4 regions of the Klebsiella grimontii genome follow, and region 2 is predicted to be linked to each of the others. Evidence: riboswitches for the same ligand, from Rfam matches in the RefSeq annotation. Region 2 holds a riboswitch; each other region holds the start of a gene.
The links. A riboswitch is a leader RNA that binds a small molecule or an ion and turns the genes downstream of it on or off. The one in region 2 is predicted to bind thiamine pyrophosphate.
Positions count from the first base shown of each region.

Region 1: linked by a shared signal. The riboswitch ahead of ACE3MN_RS13385 (TenA family protein) and the one ahead of thiM (hydroxyethylthiazole kinase) in region 2 are both predicted to bind thiamine pyrophosphate.
Region 3: linked by a shared signal. The riboswitch ahead of thiB (thiamine ABC transporter substrate binding subunit) and the one ahead of thiM (hydroxyethylthiazole kinase) in region 2 are both predicted to bind thiamine pyrophosphate.
Region 4: linked by a shared signal. The riboswitch ahead of thiC (phosphomethylpyrimidine synthase ThiC) and the one ahead of thiM (hydroxyethylthiazole kinase) in region 2 are both predicted to bind thiamine pyrophosphate.

Region 1 covers NZ_CP169721.1:2,828,090-2,835,788, forward strand. The annotation lists gene ACE3MN_RS13365 (alpha/beta hydrolase) at 1-622, opposite strand, end outside; gene ACE3MN_RS13370 (LacI family DNA-binding transcriptional regulator) at 791-1,825, shown strand; gene ACE3MN_RS13375 (sugar phosphate isomerase/epimerase) at 2,010-2,936, shown strand; gene ACE3MN_RS13380 (Gfo/Idh/MocA family protein) at 2,951-4,123, shown strand; TPP riboswitch at 4,277-4,378, shown strand; gene ACE3MN_RS13385 (TenA family protein) at 4,448-5,143, shown strand; gene ACE3MN_RS13390 (ABC transporter ATP-binding protein) at 5,140-5,868, shown strand; gene ACE3MN_RS13395 (ABC transporter permease) at 5,865-6,605, shown strand; gene ACE3MN_RS13400 (ABC transporter substrate-binding protein) at 6,630-7,565, shown strand.
Region 2 covers NZ_CP169721.1:1,796,081-1,803,779, forward strand. The annotation lists gene ACE3MN_RS08560 (alkyl/aryl-sulfatase) at 1-1,523, opposite strand, end outside; TPP riboswitch at 1,756-1,852, shown strand; gene thiM (hydroxyethylthiazole kinase) at 1,887-2,660, shown strand; gene thiD (bifunctional hydroxymethylpyrimidine kinase/phosphomethylpyrimidine kinase) at 2,657-3,457, shown strand; gene fbaB (class I fructose-bisphosphate aldolase) at 3,606-4,658, shown strand; gene ACE3MN_RS08580 (FGGY-family carbohydrate kinase) at 5,100-6,707, opposite strand; gene ACE3MN_RS08585 (SDR family oxidoreductase) at 6,738-7,487, opposite strand.
Region 3 covers NZ_CP169721.1:4,783,282-4,790,980, forward strand. The annotation lists gene ACE3MN_RS22425 (MFS transporter) at 1-1,023, shown strand, start outside; gene ACE3MN_RS22430 (sugar efflux transporter) at 1,070-2,254, opposite strand; gene sgrT (glucose uptake inhibitor SgrT) at 2,486-2,638, opposite strand; gene sgrR (HTH-type transcriptional regulator SgrR) at 2,726-4,381, shown strand; TPP riboswitch at 4,419-4,512, shown strand; gene thiB (thiamine ABC transporter substrate binding subunit) at 4,544-5,527, shown strand; gene thiP (thiamine/thiamine pyrophosphate ABC transporter permease ThiP) at 5,503-7,113, shown strand; gene thiQ (thiamine ABC transporter ATP-binding protein ThiQ) at 7,097-7,699, shown strand, end outside.
Region 4 covers NZ_CP169721.1:5,395,864-5,403,562, reverse strand. The annotation lists gene ACE3MN_RS25310 (sensor domain-containing diguanylate cyclase) at 1-282, opposite strand, end outside; gene thiH (2-iminoacetate synthase ThiH) at 601-1,734, opposite strand; gene thiG (thiazole synthase) at 1,731-2,501, opposite strand; gene thiS (sulfur carrier protein ThiS) at 2,503-2,703, opposite strand; gene ACE3MN_RS25290 (HesA/MoeB/ThiF family protein) at 2,687-3,442, opposite strand; gene thiE (thiamine phosphate synthase) at 3,435-4,070, opposite strand; gene thiC (phosphomethylpyrimidine synthase ThiC) at 4,070-5,965, opposite strand; TPP riboswitch at 6,051-6,164, opposite strand; gene ACE3MN_RS25275 (Rsd/AlgQ family anti-sigma factor) at 6,219-6,716, opposite strand; gene nudC (NAD(+) diphosphatase) at 6,812-7,585, shown strand; gene hemE (uroporphyrinogen decarboxylase) at 7,626-7,699, shown strand, end outside.

The DNA.
Region 1 (7,699 bases), 1.0 Mb from region 2:
AAGGCGTACCGGTCAGCACCGTCGCGCGAACGTTCAGCTCCGGCGCATATTCCGGCTGATATCCCGCGCTGGCGAACGCGGCGTGCGCACCCTGCGACTGCCCTACCAGAATAAGCTCATTCTTAAGCGGAAACTGCTTCAGGGCGGCGCGAACGCCATCAAGAACGCTCCACGCTTCGCCGCGGGCGTTAAGATAATGGTGCAGGCCAGCAGAGCCCAGCCCGGCATAATCCGGCGCGACCACCGCGTAGCCCAGCGACAGCCAGGTATTCAGATACTGCTTATCGCGATCGCTGCGCGGGTTTAACGACGGCGCGCAGTGGTTCGCCACGCCCACGGTACCGTGAGCCCAGACCACCACAGGCCACCCCCCTTCCGGCGTCGCGCCAAAGGGAATAAATACCGCGGCGGTATCTTCGCGGGCGGTTTTACCGTCAACGCCGCTGCGGGAGGGATAATGCAGGAGGTACTGCTTTGCCGCTTCGCTTAAGCCATTCGCGGCGTTGAGCGGAGAGACGGCATCGGTGCTGTCGCCAGCGGCGCTAGCCGGTACCGCGCTCATTGAAAGCAGCAGCAGCACAGAGGTGGCGGCGAGGAATTTTCTCGAGAGTGAATAGGTCATGGCATCCTGTTCCATTATTAGTGATGCACTTAGTGTAGTCCCCGCCGCCTGAATATCAGCTCAATGAAGCAGACGCTTCGCCATTTTTTTATAAACCCTGAGTGGCTTCGCTTTTTGCCCGCGCAAATAATGATAGATTTTTATCAATAACCTCAAAGGAAGAGACCGATGTCAGCGAAAAAAGTGACCATGACCGACATAGCCAGAGACGCCGGAGTGGGTATTGCGACGGTAGACAGAGTGCTCAATAAACGGGCCGCCGTCAAAGAGAGCACCGAACGTAAAGTACTCGAGTCCGCGCGGCGATTAGGCTTCGCGCTTGAGCAATCCCACTATCGGCTGGCTGCCGGCCAGTCGGCGATAGCCCTCAGAATGGGGTTTATCCTGCTGCAGCCGTCACACTCGTTTTATCAACAGCTGGCGCAGGCGCTTGAACAGGCGGCACTCGCGTGGCATAGCCCGACGCAGGCCCCCGTTTTTCTGCATTATGATATTAACGCCATCGACGATATGGCCGCCGCGATCGGCCGCCTGAGCGCTGAAGTGGATGTTATCGGCATTGTGGCGCTGGATAATCCGCTTATCCGCCATGCCCTCATTCAGGCGATTGATAAAGGGGTGCACGTCTTCACCCTGCTCTCCGATATGAGCATTCCCCAGCGTACCGGCTATATCGGGCTGGATAACCAGAAAGCGGGCCGCACCGCCGGCTGGGCGGTGGACAGGCTCTGTCACGGCGACGGCGAAATTGGGATTATCGTCGGCGATAATCGGTTTATTTGTCAGGAAAGCTGCGAGATAAGTTTCCGCTCCTACCTGCGCGAACAGGGCAAAGGCGATCGTGTGCTTGAACCGGTGCGCAGCCACGAACGTGCCGATGTCGCGTGCCAGGTGACGGAAGAGATGCTGCAACAGTACCCGGATCTGAAGGCCATTTACGCGCCCTGCGGCGGCGTGGAAGGTATTGTCGACGCCCTGCGCGCGCGTCAACGCCAGCACCAGGTCACCCTGATTTGCCATGGCCCGGTAGACAACGGCGAGCTGGCGTTAATCGACGGCACCGTCGATCTTATGCTTGCGCACCGGCTTAGCGAGTTCGCTGCGGCGACAATTAACGCCTTTATCCAGGCAGTCAGCCAGCCGCGGGCGACGTTTATCAACGCTCTGCAGCCGTTTGACCTCCTCACCAAAGAAAACCTCTGATTGACGCAGGCGCGGATAAAGCCGCCGCGCTCCGCTTCAGCGCTATATTTGATAAAAATCTATCATTTACGCTATCAAAATAAATCTTGAATCCCATCAAAGAATTTAAGTTTCATCATTGTTGAATATGAAATTTTCATTCAATACTGGTCATGTTTTCTCCTCATCTGAAAAGGAAGCCATCATGACCATACATATTGCCAACGCGCCGTGCAGCTGGGGCGTCGATGATCCCAAAAACCCTTACCTGCCGCCGTGGCCCAAGGTGCTGGAAGAAGCGGCGACGGCCGGTTATAAAAGCATTGAACTGGGCCCGTGGAGCTATCTGCCGACCCGGGCCGATGAACTTAGCGCCGCGCTGAATAAACAGGGGCTGTCGCTGGTTGCCGGAACGATCTTCGACGATCTGGTCAGCGAAGAGAACTTCGCGAATATTGTCGAACTGACGCATAACCTCTGCCGCAATCTGTCGCAGGTACCGGCCGCGGAAAAGACGCCGGGTAACCCCTTCCAGCCGCCTTATCTGGTCATTATTGATTTCGGCAATCCGCAGCGGGCGAAATATGCCGGACGCGGCGAGCTGGCCCCCCGTCTGTCACCCGCCGACTGGCAGCGGATGATCGACCACATTATCACTATCAGCAAACTGGCGTGGCAGGAGTACGGCGTGCGTCCGGTTATCCATCCTCACGCCGGCGGCTGCATCGAGTTTGCCGATGAAATCGACCTGCTGGCGACGCAGATTCCCCATGAGGTGGCCGGTTTGTGTCTCGACACTGGCCACCTCTACTATTCGTCGGGCATGGACCCCATCAGCTGGCTGGATCGCCATTTTGACCGCCTTGATTACCTGCATTTTAAAGATGTTGACCCGCAGGTGTTCGCTAGCGTGATTTCCCGCGGCATCGACTTCTTCTCGGCCTGTGCGGAGGGGGTGATGTGCCCGCTTGGCAGCGGCGCCATTGACTATCCGGCGGTGCGCGCCTTTCTCGACAAGCGCGGCTATCAGGGCTGGATCACCATTGAGCAAGAGCGCGATCCGCGCAACGTCGAGGGCAGCCTGCAGGCGGTCACGGAAAGCCTGCGCTACCTGCGATCCGTTGGGTTTTAATCGGGAGAAAACAGATGATTAACGGTATTAAACCTGTAGGCCGCTCCTTACACTGGGGCATGGTGGGCGGCGGCGGAAGCAGCCAGATTGGCTATATTCACCGCTCCGCGGCGCTGCGCGACGGATCGTTTACCCTGCTGGCCGGGGCTTTTGATATTGATGCAGAGCGCGGGCGCGAGTTTGGCCAGCAGCTGGGCGTGGACGTCGGGCGCTGTTACCCCGACTACGAAACCTTGTTTCGCGAAGAAGCGGCGCGGGAAGACGGCATTGAAGCGGTTTCTATCGCCACGCCGAATAACACCCACTACGCCATTTGTCGCGCGGCGCTTGAGGCCGGACTGCATGTGGTCTGCGAAAAACCGCTCTGTTTTACCGGCGAAGAGGCCGATACGCTGGTGGCCCTGAGCGAAAAACAGCGCAAAATCATCGGCGTCACCTACGGATACGCCGGGCATCAGTTGATTCTGCAGGCTCGGCAGATGATTGAACAGGGGCTGCTGGGCGAGATCCGCATCATCAATATGCAGTTCGCCCACGGTTTCCATAACCAGCCGGTAGAGCAGGATAACCCCAGCACCCGCTGGCGGGTGGACCCGAAATTTGTTGGTCCCAGCTACGTGCTAGGCGATCTGGCCACCCACCCGCTGTTCCTGGCGGAGACCATGGCGCCGAAGCTTAATATCACTCGCCTGATGTGCTCCCGCCAGAGTTTTGTCAAAAGCCGCGCACCGCTGGAGGATAACGCGCATGTGCTGATGGAGTACGACAACGGCGCCGTAGGGTCGATGTGGTGCTCGGCGGTCAACAGCGGCTCAATGCACGGACAGAAAGTCCGCATCGTCGGGGAGAAAGCTAGCCTGGAGTGGTGGGATGAACAGCCGAACCAGCTGCGCTACGAAATTCAGGGCGAGCCGGTGCGCATCCTCGAACGCGGTATGCCCTATCTTGACCCGCTGGCCCTGCAGGACGACCGGATTGGCGGCGGCCATCCCGAAGGGCTGTTTGAGGCCTGGTCGAATCTGTATCGCCGCTTTGCCATTGCCATGGATGCAACCGACCGTCGCGATTCGGCCTTGCTGGAAAACTTCTGGTATCCGGATGCCAAAGCCGGGGCGCTCGGCGTGCATTGGGTAGAGAGCTGCGTACGTTCAGCAGACAACGGGGCCAGTTGGGTAGCGTTTCACTGATCCTCTGATAATACGCGCCCGGTAAGGCGTCAGCCGCCACCGGGCGCAAACGATGCGCAATAGCCATTTCTTGAGATATTTAAAAGTGACAACGTCACCTATCCCCGGCAAATTCACAGCATTGTAATCAAAAAGGGAATGTCGTATAACAGGGGCCAAACCGAGGGGTGTCCCGTGAGGGCTGAGATGGCGTAAGCCGAACCCTTTGAACCTGATCTGGGTCATGCCAGCGAAGGGACGGGTCGGCATTTCCGCCAGTTTTGCGCCATTGCCTGTTCACACTTCATTCAGCACGCCCGGATCTCCCTTGTTTCAGGAGGTCCTGTGATTCTTCCCGCGTTTACCCAGGGTATTTATGGCCGCCTGCGTCAGCAGGCCGGCGCCGACTGGCAGCACTACGTCGCCCACCCCTTCCTGCGCCAGCTCGCCGATGGCACCCTGCCCGAATCCGCCTTCCGCCGCTATCTGACGCAGGATTACCTGTTTCTGATCCATTTCGCCCGCAGCTACGCGCTGCTGGTCAGCAAGCTGCGTACCCTGGCGGAAATGCGCGTCGCCGCCGCGTCGATGAACGCCATTATTGACGAGCTGCCGCTGCACGTCGGCTACTGCAGGGAATGGGGACTGGATGAAGCGACGATGGCCGCCGATGCGGAAGCCGTGGAAACCGTTAACTATACCCGCTACGTGCTGGACATCGGCCACTCCGGCGACGCCCTGGATCTGCTGGCGGCGTTGATGCCCTGCGTTGCCGGCTACGCGGAAATCGGCCTCGGCCTGCTGCACGATCCGGCGACCCGGCTGACCGCCAATCCTTATGCCTCCTGGATCCGCAACTACGGCGATGAGGGTTACCTGAACGGCGTCAATAACGCCATCGGTCTGCTGGAAACCCTCTGGCAGCAGCGCGGCGGCGAGGCGCGTTTCGCCGAACTCAGCGCTATTTTCACCACCGCAACGCGTCTGGAGGCTAACTTCTGGCAGATGGGCCTCAACGCCGTCGCGGAGCGCCCGGCGTGACGGCGCCCGGTATCCAGGTGCGCGGTCTGAGCCTGCGCTTTGGCGCGCGGCGGATATTCGACAATCTGACGTTCGCTATCCCCGGCGGCCAGTGGGTTTCGCTGCTGGGTGCCAGCGGCGCTGGAAAGACCAGCCTGTTGCGCATTATCGCCGGGCTGGCAAAAGCTACCGCCGGTGACGTTCGCGCCAGCGACGGGCAGCCAATAGATAAACGGCTGGCGTGGATGGGACAAAAAGATCTGCTTTATCCATGGTTAAGCGTGCGCGACAACGTCTCGCTTGGCGCGCGTCTGCGCGGAGAGCGCGTAGACCATCGGCGGGTTGCCGCGCTGTTACAGCAGGTTGGTCTTGAACACTGCGCCGGCGACCGCCCGGCCGCCCTCTCAGGCGGCATGCGCCAGCGTGCGGCGCTGGCGCGCACGCTCTATGAAGACCGCCCCATTGTGCTGATGGACGAACCTTTTTCCGCGCTCGATACCCTGACCCGGACGCGCATTCAGACCCTGGCCGCGGAACTCCTGGTGAACCGCACCGTCGTGCTGATTACCCACGACCCGATGGAAGCCTGCCGCCTGAGCCATCGTCTGCTGGTCCTTTCCCCCGCTCCCGGCGGGATTGACGACGCGCATCGCCTGTCCGGCATGCCGCCGCGCGCGCCGGACGATCCGGAGCTGTTGGCCAGCCAGGCGGAGCTGCTGCAACAGCTGATAAGGGCTAACGGATGAGCGCAAAACTGTTTCGCGCCGCCGTGGTGTTCTGCGGCCTGCTGCTGCTCTGGTGGCTGGCGAGCCGCAGCGGCATTCCCGCCTTTCTGCTGCCTTCACCCTCGGCGGTGGCAAGCGCTCTGTGGGTCAACCGCTCGTACCTCGGCGAACACACGCTGATCACGTTGAGCGAGATCCTCAGCGGCCTCGTGCTTGGCGCCCTACTCGGCGTGACGCTGGCGCTGTGCATGATTGTCTCGCCGCGCCTTCAGCGCTGGCTGATGCCGCTGGTGCTGACCAGCCAGGCGATCCCGGTCTTTGCCCTCGCCCCGCTGCTGGTGCTGTGGTTCGGTTTTGGCATGGGCGCCAAGGTGATGATGGCGGTGCTGGTGATTTTCTTTCCCGTCTCCTCGGCGTTTTTTGACGGCCTGCGCCGGGTTAACCGCGACTATCTCGATCTGGCGCGCACCATGGGGGCCTCTTTTGGCGCACAGCTGCGCCACGTTCGCATGATGGCCGCCCTTCCGGCCCTTGGTTCCGGCCTGCGGATGGCCGCCGCCGTTGCCCCCATCGGGGCGATTATCGGCGAATGGGTCGGTTCAGCCGAAGGCCTGGGCTACGTGATGCTTAACGCCAACGCCCGCCTGCAAACCGATATCTGCTTCGCGGCCCTGTTTATTTTGGTGGTGCTGACCGTCCTGCTCTGGCTGGCGGTGGATGCTTTTTTACACCGGCTGATCGACTGGACGCCGGAATAACGATTTTAAACAGAAGGAATAACCATGCGTAAACATCTTTATAGCGGAATGGCCCTTGGCGTGCTGTTCAGCGGTCAGGCGCTGGCCAACGAGAAACTCACCCTGGTGCTGGACTGGTATATCAACCCCGATCATGCGCCGATCGTGGTGGCCGAACAGATCGGCGCCTTTAAAGAGGCGGGCCTGGACGTCAAAATCGTGCCGCCGTCCGACCCGGCGCTGCCGCCGCGCTTAGTCGCCGCCCGCCAGGCGGACCTGGCGATTACCTACCAGCCGCAGGTCCATTTTTTTGCTGATGAAGGGCTGCCGCTGGTCCGCGTCGGCACCCTGATTAATTCACCGCTGAACACGGTGATCGCGCTGGATAAAAGCATCAAATCCCCCGCCGATCTGCAAGGCAAAAAAGTGGGTTACTCGGTGAGCGGTATCGAACAGGCGACGCTGGCCACCATGGCGCAGCACGCGCACATCGACCCCAAAAGCATCAAGCTCATCAACGTGAACTTCCAGCTGACCAGCGCCCTGCTGGCCGGCCAGGTCGATGCGGTCATCGGCGGCTATCGTAATATCGAAGCGCTGGAGCTGAAGCTACAGGGGAAAGATCCGCAGGTGATGAACGTCGAGGATTACGGCGTACCGGCCTACGACGAGCTGGTGATTGTCGCGAATCGTGATGAAGCAAACGCGGCGAAGATTAAGGCGTTCCTCAAGGCGCTGCAAAAAGGCGTCGCTTACCTGCGCGCCCATCCTCAGGAGACCTGGCAGGCGTTTGCCGCCGCGCATCCCGAGCTCAATACCGAACTGAACAAGCAGGCATGGCTGAAAACCCTTCCTCTGTTTGCCAGCGATCCGGCGGCGCTGGATAAACCTCGCTATGAAGCTTATGAACAGTTTTTATATAACAATAAGTTGGTGAAAAAAGTCACACCTTTAACGAATTATGCGGTTGAGCTGCATTGAGTCATGCCATTGCTGGCGGAAACTTTTCGCCAGCAATATCCGCGTAACGTTAATAAAAATCGAGAAACTTCCTCACTAATAATTACAATTTTAAAGGTCTTTCACCCCTTAAAATATTCATTTTAAATCAATCA
Region 2 (7,699 bases):
TCCGCCTGATAGCCCAGCTGCTCCAGGGCATCGGCTTCCAGATTGCGCGCCTCCAGATTACCAGGATCGGCGAAGACAATTTTACTCACGACCTGCGCTACCCAGCGATAGTTGCCCTGGTTGTAGTCCTCTTTGGCTTTCTTGAGGATAGCGTCGGCGCCGCCCATATAATCAACGAATTTCTTCGCCGCTTCTTCCGGCGGCAGTTCATCCAGCGTAGCCGGGTTGCCGTCGAACCAGCCGAGGTAGAGGACGTAAGTCGCTTTTACGTCATGGCTGACGGAACCGTAGTAGCCGCGGTTGGCCCAAGTGTTGGCCAGGCTGTCCGGCAGCTTGAATTTGGCGGCGATCTCATCGCGGGTCAGGCCCTCGTTGGCCATGCGCAGGGTCTGGTCATTGATGTATCGATACAGATCGCGCTGGCTCTTCAGCAGGTTAACCACGTTCTCATTGCCCCAGGTCGGCCAGTGGTGCTGGGCCATAATGATTTCGGCCTTGTCCCCCCAGCGTACGATGGCGGCGTTGATATATTTCGACCACGGCAGCGGTTCACGAATTTTCGCCCCGCGCAGCGAGTAGGTGTTATGCAGGGTGTGGGTGACGTCTTCTGCGGATTCAATCAGCTTCTTCTCTTCGATATACCACAGCATTTCCGACGGTGCTTCTGAGCCCGGCGCCAGCATAAAATCGTAGGTCAGCCCGTCGATGGTCTCTTTCTGGCCATCTTTCTCGATGATATTGGTGGGAGCAATCAACGTGACGGTGCCGGCGGAGGTCGTGGTGCCGAGGCCTGCGCCAACCTGGCCGGTGGCATCCGGTTTCAGCAGGTTGCCGTACATATAGCTGGCGCGGCGGCTCATTACGTTCCCGGCCATAATGTTTTCAGCAACGGCGGCTTCCATAAAACCGGAAGGCGCGTAGATTTTGACTTTACCGGATTTCACATCGGCTTCATCGACCACGCCGCGAACGCCGCCGTAATGATCGACGTGGCTGTGGGTGTAGATCACCGCAACGACCGGCTTATTGCCGCGATTTTTGTAATACAGATCCATTCCGACCTTTGCGGTCTCCGCCGATACCAGCGGATCGACAACGGTGATGCCTTCTTTGCCTTCGATAATGGTCATGTTGGAGAGATCGAGGTTGCGGATCTGGTAAACGCCTTCGGTCACTTCAAACAGGCCGCTAATATTGATCAACTGGGATTGACGCCAGAGGCTGGGGTTGACCGTATCCGGCGCCTTTTCACCCTCTTTAACAAAGTTGTACTGCTGCGGGTTCCAGATAACGTTGCCCTGTTCGCCTTTAATCACCTCCGTAGGGAGCGCGGCGATAAAGCCTTTATGCGCGTTGGTAAAGTCGGTGTTATCGGAGAAGGGAAGCTGTTTGTACAGCGCGTCGTTTGCCTGTTTGGTTGCCGCGGCGGCTGCTTTGGGAGACGTTTCCGCCCAACTGGTCATGGGGAGGGTCGAAATGATTCCTGCCAGAGCCAGACTTTTCATAATCGGTGTTAATTTCATCGGAATCCTCATGGGTTTACGCTGATTCACTCGTTAATTTCGATATGACGCCGGGTTACATCCTGTAACGCCTTCTAAACTATAAACACGTATCTGAAAAAGTGTTTATTTTGTTAATTATTTGATTGCTTATTGTTAAATTCAGATCGGCGTGCGCTCCTCTAACCTCGCCAGGCCAGCTTGCGTTGTCCCGCGACTTACCGTAACCTGCCCGCTGAGAACGTTTTTATCTCTCAATGACTCGGGGTGCCCTTCTTTGTGAAGGCTGAGAAAAACCCGTACCACCTGATCTGGATAATGCCAGCGTAGGGAAGTCAGAGACCGCAGGGTCGTCGCTTCTTCATCGCCTGGCGGGAGCAAACGATGTCTGACCTGCTGAACCCCGCGCATATCGCCCATCTGCGGCACCTTTTTCACCGTCATTCCCCTCTTGTGCACTGCATGACGAACGACGTGGTGCAGACCTTTACCGCCAACGTCCTGTTAGCGATTGGCGCATCCCCGGCGATGGTTATCGACCCGGACGAAGCCAGCCAGTTTGCCGCTATTGCCGATGCGCTGCTGATTAATGTTGGTACGCTGACCGTCGAACGCGCGGCGGCGATGCGTGCGGCGGCGCATAGCGCAACGCAGGCGGGCAAGCCCTGGGCGCTGGACCCGGTGGCGGTCGGCGCGCTGACCTTACGGACAGAATTTTGCCGGGAGCTGCTGGCGCTGCAGCCTGCCGCCGTTCGCGGTAATGCCTCGGAAATTATGGCCCTGGCCGGAATGAGCGGCGGCGGGCGCGGCGTCGATACCACCGATACCGCCGCCGCAGCGCTGCCCGCGGCGCAGGCGCTGGCCCGCCAGTTGAATACCGTGGTCGCGGTCACCGGCGAGGTCGATTACATCACCGATGGCCAGCGCACGCGCGCGGTCACCGGCGGCGATCCGCTAATGACCCGGGTAGTCGGCACCGGCTGCGCGCTATCGGCGGTGGTTGCCGCCGCTGCGGCGATGCCCGGCGATCGGCTGGAGAACGTGGCCGCGGCCTGCGGTCTGATGAAGCTGGCGGGGGGAAAAGCGGCGCGGCAAGGCGGCCCCGGCAGCTTTACTCCCGCCTTTCTCGATGCGCTCTACGCGGGAGGTGACCTGTGAAACGAATTAACGCGTTAACCATCGCCGGCACCGACCCGAGCGGCGGCGCGGGGATCCAGGCGGATCTCAAAACCTTCTCGGCGCTGGGCGCTTACGGCTGCTCGGTCATCACCGCGCTGGTGGCGCAAAACACCCGCGGCGTCCAGTCGGTGTACCGTATAGAGCCTGATTTTGTCGCCGCGCAGCTCGATTCGGTCTTCAGCGATGTGCGCATCGATACCACCAAAATCGGGATGCTGGCGGAAACCGATATCGTCGAGGCGGTGGCGGAACGGCTGGCGCGCTACCGGATAACCAACGTGGTGCTGGATACCGTCATGCTGGCAAAAAGCGGCGATCCGCTGCTCTCAGCCTCGGCGGTGGAGACGCTGCGCCAGCGCCTGCTGCCGCAGGTGTCGCTGATCACCCCGAATCTGCCGGAGGCGGCGGCGCTGCTGGATGCGCCACATGCCCGAACGGAAAAGGAGATGCTGGAGCAGGGCAGAGCGCTGCTGGGAATGGGCTGCGGAGCGGTATTAATGAAGGGCGGCCATCTTGATGATGCGGAAAGCCCTGACTGGCTCTTTACCCGCGACGGGGAGCAGCGCTTTACCGCGCCGAGAGTCCAGACCAAAAACACCCACGGTACCGGCTGTACGCTGTCGGCGGCGCTGGCGGCGCTGCGTCCGCGTTACGATGATTGGGGGCGAACCGTGGCGGAAGCCAAGGGCTGGCTCTCTGCGGCGCTGGCGCAGGCCGATTCGCTGGAAGTGGGGCACGGCATCGGTCCGGTCCACCATTTCCACGCCTGGTGGTAACCGGCAAGACAACGTGTCAGCAGACTATGCTGAAAAAATAGGCTCCCGGCTGGAAAATATGCTGAGTCGGTACCAGGCTTAACCTGCCCAAAATAATTGGGTTGGGAAAACGCATGCCGGTTTCGACCGGCACTTACGGGAGATAGCTATGACTGATATTACGCAGTTGCTTGGCAAAGATGCCGACACGCTTTTACAGCACCGCTGTATGACGATTCCAGCCGACCAGCTCTATTTACCGGGGGCGGATTATGTCGATCGGGTGATGGTGGATAACAATCGTCCGCCGGCGGTGCTGCGTAATATGCAAACCCTGTATAACACCGGCCGCCTGGCGGGAACCGGGTATCTGTCGATCCTGCCGGTCGACCAGGGCGTAGAGCATTCTGCTGGCGCCTCTTTTGCCGCCAACCCGCTGTACTTTGATCCGAAAAATATCGTCGAACTGGCCATTGAGGCCGGTTGTAACTGCGTGGCCTCCACCTATGGCGTGCTGGCCTCGGTGTCGCGCCGCTATGCGCACCGCATCCCCTTCCTGGTCAAACTGAACCATAACGAAACGCTGAGCTACCCGACCGAATACGATCAGACGCTGTACGCCAGCGTTGAGCAGGCATTCAATATGGGCGCCGTAGCGGTCGGGGCGACGATCTATTTCGGTTCCGAGCAGTCTCGTCGGCAAATCGAAGAAATCTCCGCTGCGTTTGAACGCGCGCACGAACTGGGTCTGGTGACCGTGCTGTGGGCCTATCTGCGTAATTCGGCGTTTAAGAAAGATGGCGTCGACTACCATGTTTCCGCAGACTTAACCGGCCAGGCCAACCACCTGGCGGCGACCATCGGCGCGGATATCGTGAAGCAGAAAATGGCGGAAAATAACGGCGGCTATAAAGCGGTGAACTTCGGCTATACCGATGACCGGGTTTACAGCAAGCTCACCAGCGATAATCCGATCGATCTGGTGCGTTACCAACTGGCGAACTGCTATATGGGCCGCGCCGGGCTGATTAACTCCGGCGGCGCGGCGGGTGGCGAAACCGATCTCTCCGACGCGGTGCGCACGGCGGTTATCAATAAGCGCGCGGGCGGCATGGGGCTGATCCTGGGACGTAAGGCGTTTAAAAAATCGATGGCCGACGGCGTGAAGCTGATCAATGCCGTGCAGGATGTCTATCTGGACGGCAAAGTCACTATCGCTTAAGCACTCGCGTCGTCTGCCTTCCCCGGCGGCGCTGCGCTTGGCCGGGCTACCGGTTCACCGCCGTCTGAGGATCGGAGCCCGGACAGGCGCGTCAGCGCCGCCTCCGGGAAGCTATGCAGAGCAGGGTGACCGGTTCACCGCCGTCTGTGGGCCGGTAGCCCGGACAGGCGCGTTAAGCGCCGCCTCCGGGAAGCCATGCAGAGCAGGCGACGGGTTCACCGACATCTGTGGGCCGGTAGCCCGGACAGGCGCGTCAGCGCCGCCTCCGGGAAGCTATGCAGAGCAGGGTGACCGGTTCACCGCCGTCTGCGGGCCGGTAGCCCGGACAGGCGCGTCAAGCGCCGCCTCCGGGAAGCTATGCAGAGCAGGGTGACCGGTTCACCGCCCTCTGCGGGCCGGTAGCCCGGACAGGCGCGTCAAGCGCCGCCTCCGGGATCCCGCTTATTCGCGAATCAGCCGCGCCGTGTGCTGTAGCGTTTTATACGCTTCATAGCGCCGCTGATGCTCGGCGCTATACTGCGCAACGCAGCGATAGGTTTTATCCACCCGCGTAAACTGCTTCATCGCTTCCGGCAGTGAAGGGGCGACTTTACCTGCTACCGCGCCGAGGATGGCCGAACCTAACAGCACCGGCTCGCTGCTGGCGGTGCTAACTACGGTAACGCCGCAGGCATCGGCGAGTAGCTGGCGCACCAGCGGATGCTGCCCGGCTCCGCCGCTGATGATGATATTCTCGCTGCGGATGCCGCACGTCTTCTGCGCGTCAATAATCTGCCGCAGGCCGTAACCGATCCCGCACAGCCCGGCGACGTAGAGCGCCATCAGGTTGTCCAAATCCCGTTCCATCCCCAGTCCGGCGATAATCGCTTTCGCATGCGGGTCGGCCAGCGGCGCCCGATTACCTAAAAATTCAGGCACCACGTGCAGCCCGGCGGCGAGGTTAACCGCCGCAGAAGGAGTTTCCACCTGCGCCAGCACGCGATCCGCCAGCCAGACCGGCAGCGGGAGGCCTGCGGCTTTCGCCCGGTCGCGAGCCTCCGCCGCAGCCGGATGGAAGCTCAGCAACTGGTCGATGGCCGCCCCGGCCGCGCTCTGTCCGCCTTCGCTCAGCCACAATCCCGGCACCATCGCCGAATAGTAAGGACCCCAGACGCCGGGCACGAACACCGCTTCCTGAGTGGAAGTCATGGTGCAGGAGGAGGTGCCGAAGACGTAGGCCATATTGTTGACCGCGCCGTTCAGCACGCCGACGGTGCCGATGCCGCCCGCGTGGGCGTCGATCATACCGACCGCCACCGGGGTACCGACCGGCAGGCCCATCTCTTCTGCCGCCGTGGCGCAGAGGCCGTCGCCGCAGGGGGTTCCCGGATCGACAATCCGCTGGCCGATGCGGACAAAATCTTCATCCGCCAGCTCTTCGAGGCCAATCTGGCGGAAGTACCCGGCGTCCCAGCGTTGTTCATGCGCCAGGTAGGTCCATTTACAGGTCACGGTACACGCCGAGCGGGCTAAATCGCCGCTTGAGCGCCAGGTCAGATAATCCGCCAGATCGAAGAAGTGGCGCGCCTGCTGGTAAATGTGCGGGCGGTTCTCCTTCAGCCAGAGAATTTTCGGCGTTTCCATCTCCGGCGAGATTTTGCCGCCAACGTACTGCAGCACCGGGTGGCCCGTGGCGTTAATTTTTTCCGCCTGGCCAGTGGCGCGATGATCCATCCAGACGATAATGTTACGGTCCGCATCTTCCGAAGGCCCGACCGCCAGAGGCGCGTCGTTTTCGCCGATCACCACCAGCGAGCAGGTGGCATCGAAGCCGATACCGGCAATTGACGATGGAGCGACCCCGGCGCTGGCCACCGCCGTTTTAATGCAGTAGCACACCGCCTGCCAGATCTCGCGGCTCGACTGTTCCACCACATTTCCGGCACTGCGAAACAGGGTAATTTCCCGGGTCGCGTGGGCGAGAAGGTCGCCCCGCAGATTGAACACCCCGGCGCGAACGCTGCCCGAACCGACATCGACGCCAATAATATGTTGCGTATCGCTTTGCATAAAATCCTCTCACACAGGCTGGTTGAACGGTCAGAGATCGACGCTGTTAGGCAGAATCACGATGTCGCGTACGGTGACGTTTTTCGAGCGCGTGACCATAAACAATACCGACTCGGCCACTTCAATCGGCTGCATCAGGCTGCCGTTGGCCAGCGCTTCGTCCATTTTTGCTTTTGGCCAGTCGTCCAGCAGGGCGGTGACCACCGGACCCGGCAGCACGGCGCCGACGCGCACGCCGTACTGGGAAACCTGGCGACGGGTGGTATGCACAAACGCCTGGACGGCAAATTTCGACGCGGTATAGATAGGTTCCCAGATCACCGGCACCACGCCCGCGATAGAGCTGGTGAAGATAATATCGCCGGATTTTTGCGCGATAAGATGCGGCAGGACGCTGCGCACGCAGCGGAAGGCGGCGTTGATGTTGAGATGCAGCACGCGGTCCCATACGTCCGGGTCGCCTTCAGCCACCGGCCCGCCGATATAGGCTCCGGCGTTGGCGTGGAAAATATCGAGACGTCCGGCAAGGCGTAAAATGCCCTGCAGCAGGTTATCAACCTGTTCCGCCTGCATCAGGTCAACCTGCAGGGCGAAGGCGTTTTCGCCTAGTTCAGCGACGATTTTGTTGAGCTTCTCGCCTTCGCGGTCGATAAGCACCACTTTAGCGCCAGCCCCGAGCAGGGTTTTCGCGCATTCGAGGCCGATACCGGATGCCGCGCCGGTGATAGCGGCGACTTTACCGCTGAGGGAAGTATTCATAGAGGAGACAGAGTGGTTCATTTTATAATCCTTTACAGAGTCAGTTGGCGCTAACGAACACGAGGGCATCACGTTCGACGCCAGGGGCGAAAACTTGTTAAGGTATTGAATATGAGCCCCATTATTTGATGTTCGCTGGAATATTAACGATCAATGCGTGAAGACTCCGGCGGGTAAAATGCAAGCTCAATCGATGAAGCTCATGTTGCTCCAGCTTCATCGATTGAGCAAGT
Region 3 (7,699 bases), 2.7 Mb from region 2:
ATTTTCTTCTGGTCAACATTTACCTTATTACAAAGTTTTTCTGTCGGGCTAAAGTCTCTGCTGCTGCTGCGTTTAGGCTTAGGTATCAGCGAAGCCCCCTGCTTCCCGGTTAATAGCCGGGTCGTCAGTAAATGGTTCCCCCAGCATGAACGCGCCCGCGCGACGGCAACTTACACCGTCGGTGAATATATTGGCCTGGCCGCATTCTCCCCGCTACTTTTTTTAATTCTTGAACATCATGGCTGGCGAACGTTATTTATTCTGACCGGCGGCCTGGGCATCGCGTTTACTTTTGTATGGTGGAAGTTTTATCACGAACCGCATCAATCAAAAACGGCAAATAAAGCAGAGCTGGAGTATATCGGCGTAGAAAATACGGCTGCCGCCAATGAAAATATCCCTTTCAACTGGCCGGATGCGAAGCGTCTACTCTGCTGCCGACAAATCATTGGCGCCAGTCTTGGGCAATTTGCCGGTAACACCACGCTGGTGTTCTTCCTGACATGGTTCCCGACTTATCTGGCCAACGAACGCCACTTACCGTGGCTACACGTGGGTTTCTTCGCCTCCTGGCCGTTCCTGGCCGCCGCTATCGGGATATTTTTCGGCGGCTGGGCATCCGATAAAATATTAAAGAAAACCCAGTCGGTTAATATTAGCAGGAAGCTGCCTATTATTTCCGGACTGCTGCTTTCGAGCTGCATCATCCTTGCTAACTGGGTCGACAGTAATACCGCAGTGATTATTATCATGTCGGTAGCTTTTTTCGGCCAGGGGATGGTCGGCCTCGGCTGGACGCTTATTTCTGATATTGCACCAAAAAATATGGGCGGCCTGACCGGCGGGATCTTCAACTTCTGCGCAAATATGGCGTCAATTATCACCCCATTAATTATTGGCGTCATCATATCAATGACTGGAAATTTTTTCTACGCGCTAATTTATATCGGTTTAACCGCACTAATTGGCGTTATCGCCTATATTTTTATTATCGGTGATATCAAAAGAATTGAATTGAAATAACCGGCCCAGACATTGCCCCGGCTTCCTGCCGGGGCAATGAAAACGCTTAGATATCTTTCACCCTGCTGGTCATAAACAGCGTCACCAGGGAAATCGCGGCAATCGTCCAGTAGACGCTGGCGTGCCCATAGCTTTGCGACAGCGCGCCCTGAATGACCCCGGCCAGAATGACTCCGGTGGAAATACTGTTGGTAAACAGCGTCGTCGCGGCCCCCGCCCTTCCGGGCATCAGATCCTGAAACCACAGCATGCCAATCCCGGCCACAATGCCGATAAAGACGGCATTAAATAGCTGTAAAATCAGCAGCGCAACCCGGTCGTGAAACAGAATCAGGCCGATATAAAACAGCACGCCCGCCGCAACCGCCGTCACCATCATATTGCGCTTGCCCCAGCGCTTGACGTAGTAGCCCGCCAGAATCATCGCCGGGATCTCCAGCCCGGCAGCGGTGCCCATCAGGATCCCAGCAAGGCTGTCCGGCAGGCCAAGATCGCTGCTGATCCACAGAGGCATATCAATGATATACATGGTATTGCAGGTCCACATCAGCGTGGAGGCGATAAACAGCATCCGCACGTTTTTATCGTGCCACCCTCCGGCCTGCACCAGCACTTCGGCCCCTTCCGAGGGTTGTTCAACGCGGGCGACCGACGGTAGCTTAAAAGCGATCAGCGCCAGGCTAATGACAAAGATCCCGGCGGCAATGGAGAACATGGTGGTGAAGCCATAATTCAGCGCCAGCATAAAAGCCAGCGGTGGGCCAATGACCCACGCTAGCGAGAGCTGCGCACGCATTATCGAACTGAACATCACCACTTCGCGCGCCGAGCTATCGGCATATTCCCGCGCCAGAGCGAAGAGCTGCGGCATCGCGGCATTCGCCACGGAGGCCAGCATAACCCCGCAGGTAATCAGCGTCAGATAGTGGCGATTGAACGCAAACAGCAGCGCGTTTCCCACCGCCATCAGGCAGCAAAACATAATCAGCCGTCGACGATCGCCTCGACTATCGGAGCGTTTAGCCAGCGCCAGGCTGACCAGAATCCCGGCAATGGCGTTAACGGTATAGAACAGCCCCACCCAGAAAGGCTGCGCACCGACTTCGCGGCTAAGAAATAAGCTGAGCGTCGGCGCCTGCAGCGCGCCTGCGATCCCCATCATGAAAGCGACAAGCATAAAAGCGGCGTAAACGCCGTTAAGCCGACGCCCCATCGTCATTAACCACAGCATGAAATATCCTTAAACACGCGAAGAAGAAAACGAAAAAAGCCAGCAGAAGTTTTCTGCTGGCGGGTGATTCTATACTCTATGGATTTCGAGTTGCGGGCAGGCGGCCAGAACGTAAGTCCCTGGGAACATAGATAACTATGTGACCCGGGCGAGCGGGCGCGGCCAATGCACCTGCAGCTTGAAAGACGACGAGTATAACACCAATACTCAGTCACACATGATGTCTGCAAGTCAATGTTCAGAGGTCTGCGACGTAACTCCCCACTGCATCAGTTCACCGAGAATTTCCTGCTGTCTTCCTGCCATCAGGCGGGCCAGCCAGGACGCATCCTGCGTCGCAGAAAAGTAGCATTGGTAGAACTGTTTTGCGGTTGACCTCATCATATCCACCTCCTCGCTTCATCGACGTGGATTATTGCCTTAATATAGGAAGTAATAAATTGCTGAGTTTTTATCAGGAGTTCCCCTTTTATGTCTTCCGGTCGTTTACAACAGCAGTTCATCCGCCTGTGGCAGTGCTGCGATGGCAAGTCGCAGGAGACAACGCTGAATGAACTGGCAGAGATGCTAAGCTGCTCGCGTCGTCATATGCGTACCTTACTCAACATGATGGAGGCGCGCGGCTGGCTGACCTGGGAGGCGGAGGCCGGACGCGGCAAGCGTTCCCGGCTCGCTTTTCTCTATACCGGTCTCGCGCTGCAGCAGCAGAGGGCGGAAGATCTGCTGGAGCAGGACAGAATCGATCAGCTGGTACAGCTGGTGGGCGATAAAGCCGCCGTCCGGCAAATGCTGGTTTCCCATTTAGGCCGCAGCTTTCGCCAGGGTCGGCATATCCTGCGCGTGCTCTACTACCGGCCGATGAAAAATTTGCTGCCCGGCAGCGCGCTGCGCCGCTCGGAAACCCATATCGCCCGGCAGATTTTTAGCGCTCTCACCCGGGTAAATGAGGAAAATGGGGAACTGGAGGCCGATATTGCTCACCATTGGCAGCAGATCACCCCGACCCACTGGCGCTTTTTCCTGCGTCCGGGGATTCATTTTCATCATGGTCGCGAACTGGAGATGGAGGATGTCATCACCTCCCTGCAGCGCAGCAACGCGCTGCCGCTGTTTTCTCATATCGAGCGTATCGACTCCCCTACCGCCTGGACTCTCGACATTCATCTCAGCCAACCCGACCGCTGGCTACCGTGGTTGTTAAGCCAGGTACCGGCCATGATCCTGCCGCACGAGTGGCAGTCGATGGACAATTTCTCCAGCATCCCCGTCGGCACAGGGCCCTACTCGGTGGTGCGCAATAACCAGAATCAGCTCAAAATTCACGCCTTTGACGACTATTTCGGCTACCGGGCGCTGATCGATGAAGTGAACGTCTGGGTCCTGCCGGAAATCAGCGAAGAGCCCAACGGCGGGTTAACGTTACAGGGCACCACACAAAGCGAGAAAGCGGTAGAAAGCCGTCTGGAAGAGGGTTGTTATTACCTGCTGTTCGACGCCCGCAGCCCGCTCGGCGCCAACGCGGCGGTACGCCAGTGGTTAAGCTATCTGTTCCAGCCCGCCAGCCTGCTCTACCACGCCGGCGAGCACTATCAGGGAAACTGGTTCCCGGCCTATGGTCTGCTGCCCCGCTGGCATCACGCGCGCAGCCACGCCTGCGAAAAACCGCCGGGCCTGGAAACGGTCAGGCTGACCTACTACCAGGACCATGTCGAGCATCGCGTGATCGGCGGGATCATGGCGACGCTGCTGGCCGAGCATCAGGTTAAGCTGGAGATTCAGGAACTGGAATACCAGGAGTGGCACCGCGGTGAAGCGGTCAGCGACGTGTGGCTTAACAGCGCCAACTTTACCTTGCCGATCGATTTTTCCCTGTTTGCCTGGCTGTATGAAGTCCCGCTAATTCGCAACTGTATTCCCATCGACTGGGAGGAAGACGCAAGCCGCTGGCGCGCGGGAGAGCTTAACCCCGCCACGTGGAGCCAGCAGCTGCTGGCCAATCAAACCGTGGTGCCGCTGATTCACCACTGGCTGATGATCCAGGGGCAGCGCAGTATGCGCGGCGTACGCATGAACACGCTCGGCTGGTTTGACTTTAAATCCGCGTGGTTCGCGCCGCCGGAACCGTAATGCTTTCAGTCCGCTGACAAAATCATTACACTAACTGCCGTTCTCAACGGGGTGCTGAATTATGGCTGAGAAAATACCCGTCGAACCTGATCCGGATAACGCCGGCGAAGGGATTTGAGGCCCACTCAAAATCCTTTGCCACCCCTTTTTCTGAGGTGCAAAGTGTTGAAAAAATTACTCCCGCTGCTGGCGCTGGTCGCCGCGCCCGTTTTTGCCAAACCGCTACTCACCGTTTATACCTACGACTCGTTCTCCGCCGACTGGGGCCCCGGCCCGGCGGTTAAAAAAGCCTTTGAAGCCGACTGCGGCTGCGAACTGAAGTTCGTGGCGCTGGAAGACGGCGTCTCGCTGCTCAATCGTCTGCGCATGGAAGGCAAAAACAGCAAAGCCGACGTGGTGCTTGGGCTGGATAACAACCTGCTGGAAGCCGCCTCGCAGAGCAAACTGTTCGCCAAAAGCGGCGTACCGGCCAGCGCGGTCAGCGTACCCGGCGGCTGGGACAACGACACCTTCGTCCCGTTCGATTACGGCTACTTCGCTTTTGTTTACGATAAAAACAAGCTGAAAAATCCGCCGAAAAGCCTGAAAGAGCTGGTTGAGGGCGAGCAAAAATGGCGGGTGATTTATGAAGATCCGCGTACCAGCACGCCGGGTCTGGGGCTGCTGCTGTGGATGCAAAAAGTGTACGGCGATAAAGCGCCGGAAGCCTGGCAGAAGCTGGCGGCGAAAACCGTCACCGTCACCAAAGGCTGGAGCGAAGCCTACGGCCTGTTCCTGAAAGGCGAGAGCGATTTGGTGCTGAGCTATACCACCTCCCCGGCCTACCATATTATTGAAGAGAAGAAAGATAACTACGCCGCGGCGAACTTCGCGGAAGGTCACTATTTACAGGTTGAAGTCGCCGCCCGCACCGCGGCCAGCAAGCAGCCGGAGCTGGCGGAAAAATTCCTCAAATTTATGGTCTCGCCGGGCTTCCAGAACGCGATCCCGACCGGCAACTGGATGTATCCGGTCACCCAGGTTGCGCTTCCGGCGGGCTTTGACGCGCTGATGAAACCGCAAACGACCCTCGAATTTACCCCGCAGCAGGTGGCCGCCGAACGCCAGAACTGGATCAGCGCATGGCAACGCGCCGTCAGCCGCTAGCTTTCGCCTGGCTCCTGCCGGGAGTCACGGCGGCCATCATTCTGGTCGTCGTGGCGCTGGCCGCCTTTCTGGCGCTGTGGTTCAGCGCGCCGGAAGCGGCCTGGGGCGTGCTGATCGGCGATAGCTATCTCTGGCACGTCGTACGCTTCTCTTTCTGGCAGGCCTTTCTTTCGGCGCTTTTTTCGGTGCTGCCGGCGATATTTCTCGCCCGCGCCCTCTATCGGCGTCGATTCCCCGGGCGAACGCTGCTGCTGCGCCTTTGCGCAATGACCTTAATTCTGCCGGTGCTGGTGGCGGTCTTCGGCATCCTCAGCGTCTACGGCCGTCAGGGCTGGCTGGCCGAATTATTTAACGCTTTCGGCTGGCAGTGGTCGTTCTCGCCCTACGGGCTGCAGGGGATCCTGCTGGCGCACGTATTCTTTAATATGCCGATGGCCACGCGCCTGCTGCTACAAACGCTGGAAAATATCCCCGGCGAGCAGCGGCAAATCGCCGCCCAGCTCGGCATGCGCGGCTACGTCTTCTTCCGCCTGGTGGAGTGGCCGTGGCTGCGCCGGCAAATTGCTCCGGTCGCGGCGCTGATCTTTATGCTCTGTTTCGCCAGCTTTGCGACCGTGCTGTCGCTGGGCGGCAGCCCGCGGGCAACCACCATCGAACTGGCGATTTACCAGGCCCTTAATTTCGACTACGACCCGGGCCGCGCGGCGATGCTGGCGCTGATCCAGATGATCTGCTGCCTTGGGCTGGTGCTGCTTAGCCAACGGCTGAGCAAAGCCCTCGCCATCGGGGCCAGTAATATTCGCGGCTGGCGCGATCCCGACGATCGCCTGCACAGTCGATTAAGCGACTTTGCGTTGATTACCGCAGCGCTGCTGCTACTGCTGCCGCCGCTGCTGGCGGTGATACTCGACGGTCTGAACAGCAATCTGTTTCGCGTGCTGCATCAGCCCGCGCTGTGGCAGGCGCTCGGGACGTCGCTGCGCATCGCGCTTGCCGCCGGGCTATTAAGCGTCATCCTGACCATGATGCTGCTATGGAGCAGCCGCGAGCTTCGCGCCCGCCGTCGCCCGCTGGCCGGGCAGGCGCTGGAGCTAAGCGGGATGCTGATCCTCGCCATGCCCGGCATCGTGCTGGCCACCGGCTTCTTCCTGCTGCTCAATAACAGCGTGGGCCTGCCCGAGTCCGCCGACGGTATCGTGATTTTTACCAATGCGCTGATGGCGATCCCCTACGCGCTGAAGGTGCTGGAGAACCCGATGCGCGATATCGCCGCCCGCTACGGTACCCTCTGCCAGTCGCTGGGGATGCACGGCTTTACCCGTCTCAGGGTGGTTGAGCTTCGCGCGTTAAAGCGCCCGCTGGCCCAGGCGCTGGCCTTCGCCTGCGTGCTGTCGATTGGCGACTTCGGCGTGGTGGCGCTGTTCGGTAACGAAGATTTTCGTACCCTGCCGTTCTACCTGTATCAGCAGATCGGCTCTTATCGTAGCCAGGACGGCGCCGTGACCGCCCTTCTGCTCCTGCTGCTGTGCTTTTTACTCTTTAGCGTGATTGAAAAACTTCCGGGGCGCGATGCTAAAACTGAATGATGTGACCTGGCTTTACCAGCATCTGCCGATGCGTTTTACGCTTGCCGTCGAACGCGGAGAACGCATCGCGGTGCTTGGCCCCAGCGGCGCCGGGAAAAGCACGCTGCTGAACCTGATTGCCGGTTTTCTGCCGCCTGCCAGCGGCAGTATCGACATCGACGGCCAGCCTCATACCCACACGCCGCCCGCGCGTCGTCCGGTATCGATGCTGTTTCAGGAAAATAACCTGTTTAACCACCTCACCATCCGCCAGAACATTGCTCTGGGAATGCATCCGGGGCTCAAGCTGAACGCGGAACAAACAGCCCATTTGCGGGCCATCGCCGAACAGATGGGGATCGATGCGATGTTAGAACGGCTGCCGGGCGAGCTTTCCGGCGGCCAGCGTCAGCGCGCGGCGCTGGCGCGCTGTCTGGTACGCAAGCAGCCGGTGCTGCTGCTGGATGAGCCCTTCTCGGCGCTCGACCCCGCGCTGCGCCAGGAGATGCTGGCGCTGGTTGCCGACGTCTGCCAGCAGCAGCGGCTGACGCTATTAATGGTATCGCACAGCGTGGAAGATGCGGCGCGCATCGCGCCGAGGTCGATA
Region 4 (7,699 bases), 2.1 Mb from region 2:
CTTTTCAGGATTAACGTTCACCGCATTGTTCAGCTCGTCATTACGCGCAAAGAACGTCGTGGCGCGGGTGAGGATAAAATCGTTGCCCCGCAGCAGCGTCTCCGTGTAGTTGGTCGCCATATTGTGGGTAAAGTTGCGGTTAATGTGATGATAATCTTCGAGAAAATCTTTCCTCTGGGTCATCGTGGCAAACACCGCGATAAGCAGGAAGCTGATTAAAATACCCGCAAACCCGATGACGATCGGCGTGGTGAAAGAGAGCTTTCTATTATGACGAGCCATGAGTCGTAAATCGTTCCAGAAGCGTTAAACCGTGGGTGAAGACGCAGGTTTAGCCAGCATGCCTGCTGAGCGAATCAGATAAAACTCCGATAATTATAACTCTGACGTTGTGATATGGGCTGATTAATATTCGATATTAATAGAATTACCCTTGCGGCGCAGAGATGGAGCAGGGCGAAATGAGGAAGAGCTATTATTCGCCCTGGACAGCATCCGTTGCTGACGAGGGCAGAATAGAGAAACGGAAATATAACCACAATCTTCCGTTTCTCTTATTACGATCGTGCGCGAAGAACATTTAAGAAATGACATTCTTCATCATGACGACTGGGAGGCGCGTCCCAGCCAGCTATCCCAATCCTTCCAGACCGGCTGCAGCCCGCTGGCCACCAGCGCGCGGGCGACCTCTTCCGGGCGACGGTCATCATGAGGCGAGAACTGCTCCAGCTCAGGATGGTTATCGGCATATCCGCCGGGCTGGGTTTTCGAAAATGCGCTGACGTTGTTGATGGCCAGCGGGATCACCCGATCGCGGAACCAGGGGGATTCGCGGGTGGAGAGCGAGAGCTCCACTTCCGGAGCCAGCAGGCGGAAAGCGCAGATGGTCTGCACCAGCTGTCGTTCATCCATTAAAGAGGCGGGCTCGATTCCCCCGGCGCAAGGGCGCAGCCGCGGAAAGGAGATGGAGTAGCGGCTTCGCCAGTAGTGCTGCTGGAGCCACAGCAGATGTTCCGCCACCATAAAGCAATCCACCCGCCAGCTGTCGGAGAGGCCAATTAATGCGCCAAGGCCAATTTTATCAATCCCCGCCTGTCCGAGCCTGTCCGGCGTATCCAGCCGCCAGAAAAAGTCCTGCTTTTTCCCTTTCAGATGATGTTTCGCATACATGCTTTCATGATAGGTCTCCTGATAGACCATCACTCCGTCCAGGCCGAGGGTTTTCAGCTCGGCGTACTCTTCCATCGCCAGCGGCTGAACCTCCATCTGCAGCGAGGCGAACTGGCGGCGAATCGCGGGCAGATGTTGACGAAAATAGTCCATGCCGACTTTGCCCTGATGTTCGCCGGTGACCAGCAGCAGATGCTCAAAGCCCATTGCGCGGATCGCCGCGCATTCACGGGCAATTTCCGTTTCATCCAGGGTCTTGCGCTTGATGCGGTTACTCATTGAGAAACCGCAGTAGGTACAGTCGTTGGCGCACAGATTCGAGAGATACAGCGGGACATAAAAGCTGACGGTATTGCCAAAGCGCTGGCGAGTCAGGCGCTGGGCGCGCTGGGCCAGAGGCTCCAGATAATCCGCGGCGGCGGGCGAGAGCAGGGCCATCATATCGTCGCGGCTAAGCTGTTTGGCCGCCAGGGCGCGTTCAACGTCGGCGGGAGTTTTCCCGTTGATCCGCAGGCGAATGTCGTCCCAGTCCAGCTGCCGCCAACGGTCAGTGAAGGTGTTCATACCCGCGCCTCCAGAAAGCCGGTCAGCGGGCTGGTGGCCTGCGCCTGCGTGCTGCGCGCGCCCGGGCCAGCCTGCCGCGCCAGCAATCCGGCATCGATCGCTAAGCGGAAGGCGCGGGCCATGGTTACCGGATCGTCGGCGACGGCGATGGCGGTATTCACCAGTACCGCGTCAGCGCCCATTTCCAGCGCCTGCGCCGCGTGGCTCGGTACGCCTATACCCGCATCAACGACCACCGGGACCGTGGCCTGCTCGATAATAATTTCCAGCATCGCTTTGGTTTCCAGTCCCTGATTGGAGCCAATTGGCGCGCCGAGCGGCATCACCGCCGCGCAGCCCGCTTCTTCCAGACGTTTGCACAGCACCGGATCGGCGCCGCAGTAGGGCAGCACCACGAAGCCTTCTCGTACCAGAATTTCCGCCGCTTTCAGCGTTTCAATCGGGTCGGGGAGCAGCCAGCGGGCGTCCGGGTGAATTTCTAGTTTCAGCCAGTGAGTACCCAGCGCTTCCCGCGCCAGACGGGCGGCAAAGACCGCTTCTTCCGCCGTTTTGGCGCCGGAGGTGTTGGGTAGCAGGCTAACGCCAGCCGCCAACAGCGGCGCGAGGATCGCGTCATTATGCTGACGAAGATCGACGCGCTTCATCGCCAGCGTTACCAGCTGGCTGCCGGAGGCGCGAATGGCCTCCACCATGACGTTGGGGGCAGCGAATTTACCGGTGCCGGTGAAAAGATGGGACTCAAACGTTTTATCCGCAATACGTAACATATCAGCCTCCAGCAATAACCTGAAAAAGCAGGATTTGGTCGCCTTCCTGCAAAAGATGATCTTCCCACCGTTCACGCGGCAGGATGCATTGATTGAGCGCCAGCGCGACGCCCGGCTGCTGCTGTTCCAGCTGCGTGAGCAGAGCGGCGACGGAGGTCGCTTCGGCGCACTGCAACGGTTCATCGTTAAACCACACCTGCATGCTGCCCTCCACAGACCGGACAACCCTGAGCCCGCTGGAGCGCGAGAGTGCGCCAGCTGCTGGTGCGGGCATCGAACAGGCGCAGAGCGTTACGCGGCGTGGCCATGCCGGCGAGCAGCTTGATGGCCTCCAGCGCCTGTAACGTGCCCATCATGCCGACCACAGGGCCGATGATGCCCGCCGTACGGCAGTTGCGTTCGGGCTCGTTAGCGTCCGGCCACAGGCAGCGATAGCAGCCCTGGTCCCACGGCGGCGTCAGTACCATCAACTGGCCCCCCAGCCCGACGGCGCTGGCGGTAATCAGCGGGGTTTGAAGCGCGACGCAGGCGGCATTGATCGCCTGTCGGGTCGCCATGTTATCGGTGCAATCCAGTACCACATCGGCCTTCGCCACTTCATCCTGCAGGGCCTCTCCGCCTAAACGCTGCTTCAGCGCAATCAGCTCAATCTGCGGATTAAGGCGAGCCAGCCGGGCCCTGGCGGCAGCGGCTTTGGAGCGCGAGATATCATCGCTGGTGAACAAAATTTGCCGCTGCAGGTTGCTGACGTGCACGTCGTCATCGTCGGCCAGCACCAGCGTGCCGACGCCGGCCCCGGCCAGATAGAGCGCGGCGGGAGAGCCCAGCCCGCCGAGACCCACGAGCAGCACCCGGCTGGCCAGCAGCTTTTGCTGGCCTTCAATGGCGATATCCTCCAGCAGCAGCTGGCGGCTATAACGCATAAAATCGCTGTCATTCATCACCGGCTCCCGCTATCTCGAGCAGCCGAGCCGTTGCCTGTCGCCAGTCGGCCGCCTGAGTAATGGCGCTGACCACCGCAACGCTGCCGACGCCGGTCGCCAGTACCGCCGGGGCGCGTTCAAGGCTGATGCCGCCAATCGCCACGGTCGGATAATCGCCCAGACGCTGAATATGCTGCGCGAGCTGCTCCAGTCCCTGGGGGGCGGAGGGCATCTGCTTGGTTTGCGTTGGAAAAACGTGCCCGAGGGCGATGTAAGAGGGACGAGCCGCCAGCGCGATATCAATTTCCATATCGTCATGCGTGGAAACCCCCAGGCGCAGCCCGGCGTTGCGGATGGCGCTGAGATCGGTGGTTTCCAGATCCTCCTGGCCTAAATGCACGCCGTAAGCCTGATGTTTGATGGCCAGGCGCCAGTAATCATTAATAAACAGCCGCGCATCATATTTGCGCCCCAGCGCGATCGCGGCGACCACATCGTCTTCGACTTCGCTATCGCGTTTATCCTTGATGCGCAGCTGGATAGTGCGAACGCCCGCGTCCAGCAAGCGTTCGATCCACGCAACGCTATCGACGACCGGATAAAGCCCCAGGCGGAAAGGAACTGCGGGAAAATCGGGTTGATACATCAGGCTTCCTCCTTTTTCAGGTAGATCTCGCCGCCGCGGGCGCGAAAGGTATCCGACATATCGGCCATCCCCACTTCGATGGTCTGTGCGGCGGCATAGTCGCGAACTTCCTGGCTTATCTTCATTGAACAAAATTTGGGACCGCACATGGAGCAGAAGTGGGCGACTTTGCCGGACTCCTGCGGCAGGGTTTCGTCGTGGTAAGCGCGAGCGGTGAACGGGTCGAGCGCCAGGTTGAACTGGTCTTCCCAGCGGAACTCGAAGCGTGCTTTCGACATGGCGTTATCGCGGATCTGCGCGCCGGGATGGCCTTTGGCGAGGTCGGCGGCGTGGGCGGCGATTTTGTAAGTAATCAGTCCCTGCTTAACGTCTTCTTTATTCGGCAGGCCGAGGTGCTCTTTTGGCGTCACGTAGCAGAGCATCGCGCAGCCGAACCAGCCGATCATGGCGGCGCCGATACCCGAAGTGAAGTGGTCGTAGCCCGGTGCGATATCGGTGGTGAGCGGCCCTAAGGTGTAGAAAGGCGCTTCGTGGCAGTGCTCCAGCTCTTCGGTCATATTGCGCTGAATCATCTGCATCGGCACATGGCCCGGGCCTTCGATCATTACCTGCACGTCATACTCCCAGGCGATTTTGGTCAGTTCGCCCAGGGTGTGCAGCTCGGCGAACTGCGCTTCGTCGTTGGCATCCTGAATCGAGCCGGGACGCAGGCCATCGCCCAATGACAGCGAGACGTCATAGGCGGCGCAGATTTCGCAAATTTCGTGGAAATGCTGATAGAGAAAGTTCTCTTGATGATGGGATAAGCACCATTTCGCCATGATTGAGCCGCCGCGGGAGACGATGCCGGTCAGGCGCCTGGCGGTCATCGGCACGTAGCGCAGCAGCACGCCCGCGTGGATGGTAAAGTAGTCCACCCCTTGCTCAGCCTGCTCGAGCAGCGTATCGCGGAAAGCTTCCCAGGTAAGATCTTCGGCAATCCCGTTGACCTTCTCCAGCGCCTGGTAGATCGGCACCGTACCGATCGGTACCGGGCTATTACGCAGGATCCACTCGCGGGTCTCGTGAATATAGCGGCCGGTGGAAAGGTCCATCACCGTATCCGCTCCCCAGCGCGTCGCCCACACCAGCTTCTCGACCTCTTCTTCTATCGACGAGGTGACCGCCGAGTTGCCGATATTGGCGTTAACCTTCACGAGGAAGTTGCGGCCAATAATCATCGGCTCGGATTCTGGATGATTTATATTGGCCGGGATAATCGCGCGCCCGGCGGCGACTTCAGCGCGCACAAACTCCGGGGTGATATTCTCCGGCAGCCGCGCGCCAAACCCAACGCCCGGATGCTGCCGGCGCAACACTTCGCCACGAATACGCTCGCGGCCCATATTTTCGCGAATGGCGATGAACTCCATCTCCGGGGTGACAATCCCCTGCCGGGCGTAGTGCAGCTGAGTCACGCATTTCCCGACCATGGCGCGCCTGGGGGTGAGCAGGCCGGTAAAGCGCAGCTCGTTGAGGCCATCATCCGCCAGCCGCTGTTTGGTATACGCCGAACTGCGGTCGTTGAGTTCTTCACAATCGCGACGCGCATCAATCCATGGCTGACGCAGTTTTTTCAGACCCTGCTCAACGTTAATCGCGATGTGCGGATCGCCGTAGGGGCCGGAGGTGTCATAGACCGGAATCGCTTCATTCGCTTCGTATTGCGGATTATCTTTGCTGCCGCCGATAAGGGTCGGGCTAAGCTGGATTTCGCGCATCGGGACGCGAATATCTTCCCGCGAACCGTGGATATAGATGCGCTGCGAATTGGGAAATGCGGTACCTTCCAGCGTGTCGATAAAGCGCTGGGCGTGTTCGCGTTGCTCTCGACGCGTGAGTTTTGTTGTAGACATAGCTCATTCCAGTTAAACAGGATATGGCTTGCCAGACGACGGATGGAGTAACAGATGCGATCGGCCCTGAAGAGGCTGACGCTAAACGCAGTTTACTCTTGTTCCCTTCGCAGGTATTAGCCTGATCAGGTTCCGCGGATCCCGAATAAACGGTCTCAGCCTTTTCCAGTGTGGAAAATGGGCACTCCGACAAGATGACATCCCCTCTCAGCGAGGGGGAATGTATGTAAACTACGCGTTAATGGTTCACAACTCAAGCGGTCGGCGCGATATTGTCGCTGACGTTATCTTTTTGACTGTGGGCGACGGCGAGGGCGATCAGGCTATCTTCCAGCGCAAAGCGCGCTTCCAGCGCTTCGCCGATATCCGACAGCGCCTGCTGGAACTCGAGGTAGTTATCGTGATCGATGGCGTTTTCGAGGCAGGAGTCGTAGTAATCCATGATCTGCTGGGTATTAGCCTGCAGCTGTGGATAAATCTTCGTGGCGGCTAAAAGTGGCGTATCGCCTTCCAATTCGCCGATAAAGCGTTCATAAATATTAAAATGGCCGGAGGAGAGGTAGTCCACCAGGCTTTGACAAAAATCGTCCAGCGCTTTCTCATTAAGCCGCATAAAGGATTCTTTGCCAGGCTTCAGGCCAACCAGGTTGTAGTAAGCCACAAGCAAATGCTTACGTACTTGTAGCCAGCGATCGACCAGTTTATTGCTGCCTCCAACACGTTCCGTCAGGTTTTCCAGCTGGTTTAACATGGTTGACTCCGCAAGGATTTAAGAGAAATACGTTGCTCACCAAAATGTAAATTTAATGTTAAAAGTGCCAGTAAAATAAAGGTAGTGCAATAGATATGGATCGTATTATTGAAAAATTAGATCGCGGCTGGTGGATCGTCAGCCACGAACAGAAATTATGGTTGCCCGACGGGGAATTACCCTATGGCGAAGCGGTAAATTTTAATCTTGCTGGCCAGCCCGCGCTGCGAATCGGAGAATGGCAGGGCGAGCCGGTGTGGCTGGTACGCCAGGATCGCCGGCATGAGATGGGATCGCTGCGTCAGGTGCTCGATCAGGATGCTGGCCTTTTTCAACTGGCGGGACGCGGGATCCAACTGGCGGAGTTCTACCGCTCGCACAAATTCTGCGGCTACTGCGGCCATCCGATGCATCCCAGCAAAACCGAATGGGCGATGCTGTGCAGCCACTGCCGCGAACGTTATTACCCACAAATCGCCCCCTGCATCATCGTCGCCATCCGCCGGGATGACGCTATTCTGCTGGCGCAGCATACCCGCCATCGCAACGGCGTGCACACGGTGCTGGCCGGGTTTGTCGAAGTGGGTGAGACCCTGGAGCAGACCGTTGCCCGCGAGGTGATGGAAGAGAGCGGCATTAAAGTGAAAAATCTGCGCTACGTGACCTCTCAGCCCTGGCCGTTCCCGCAATCGCTGATGACTGCGTTTATGGCCGAGTACGATAGCGGCGAGATTGTCATCGACAAGAAAGAGCTGCTGGAGGCGGGGTGGTATCGCTATGACGATTTGCCGCTTTTGCCGCCGCCGGGCACCGTGGCGCGCCGCCTGATTGAAGATACCGTGGCGATGTGTCGGGCAGAGTATGAGTGACATGTTACACTTGGCGCATCAACGCTAAAGGAATGTAAAAATGACCGAACTGAAGAACGATCGTTACCTGCGCGCGCTGCTACGCCAGCCGGTTGATGTCACCCCGGTGTGGAT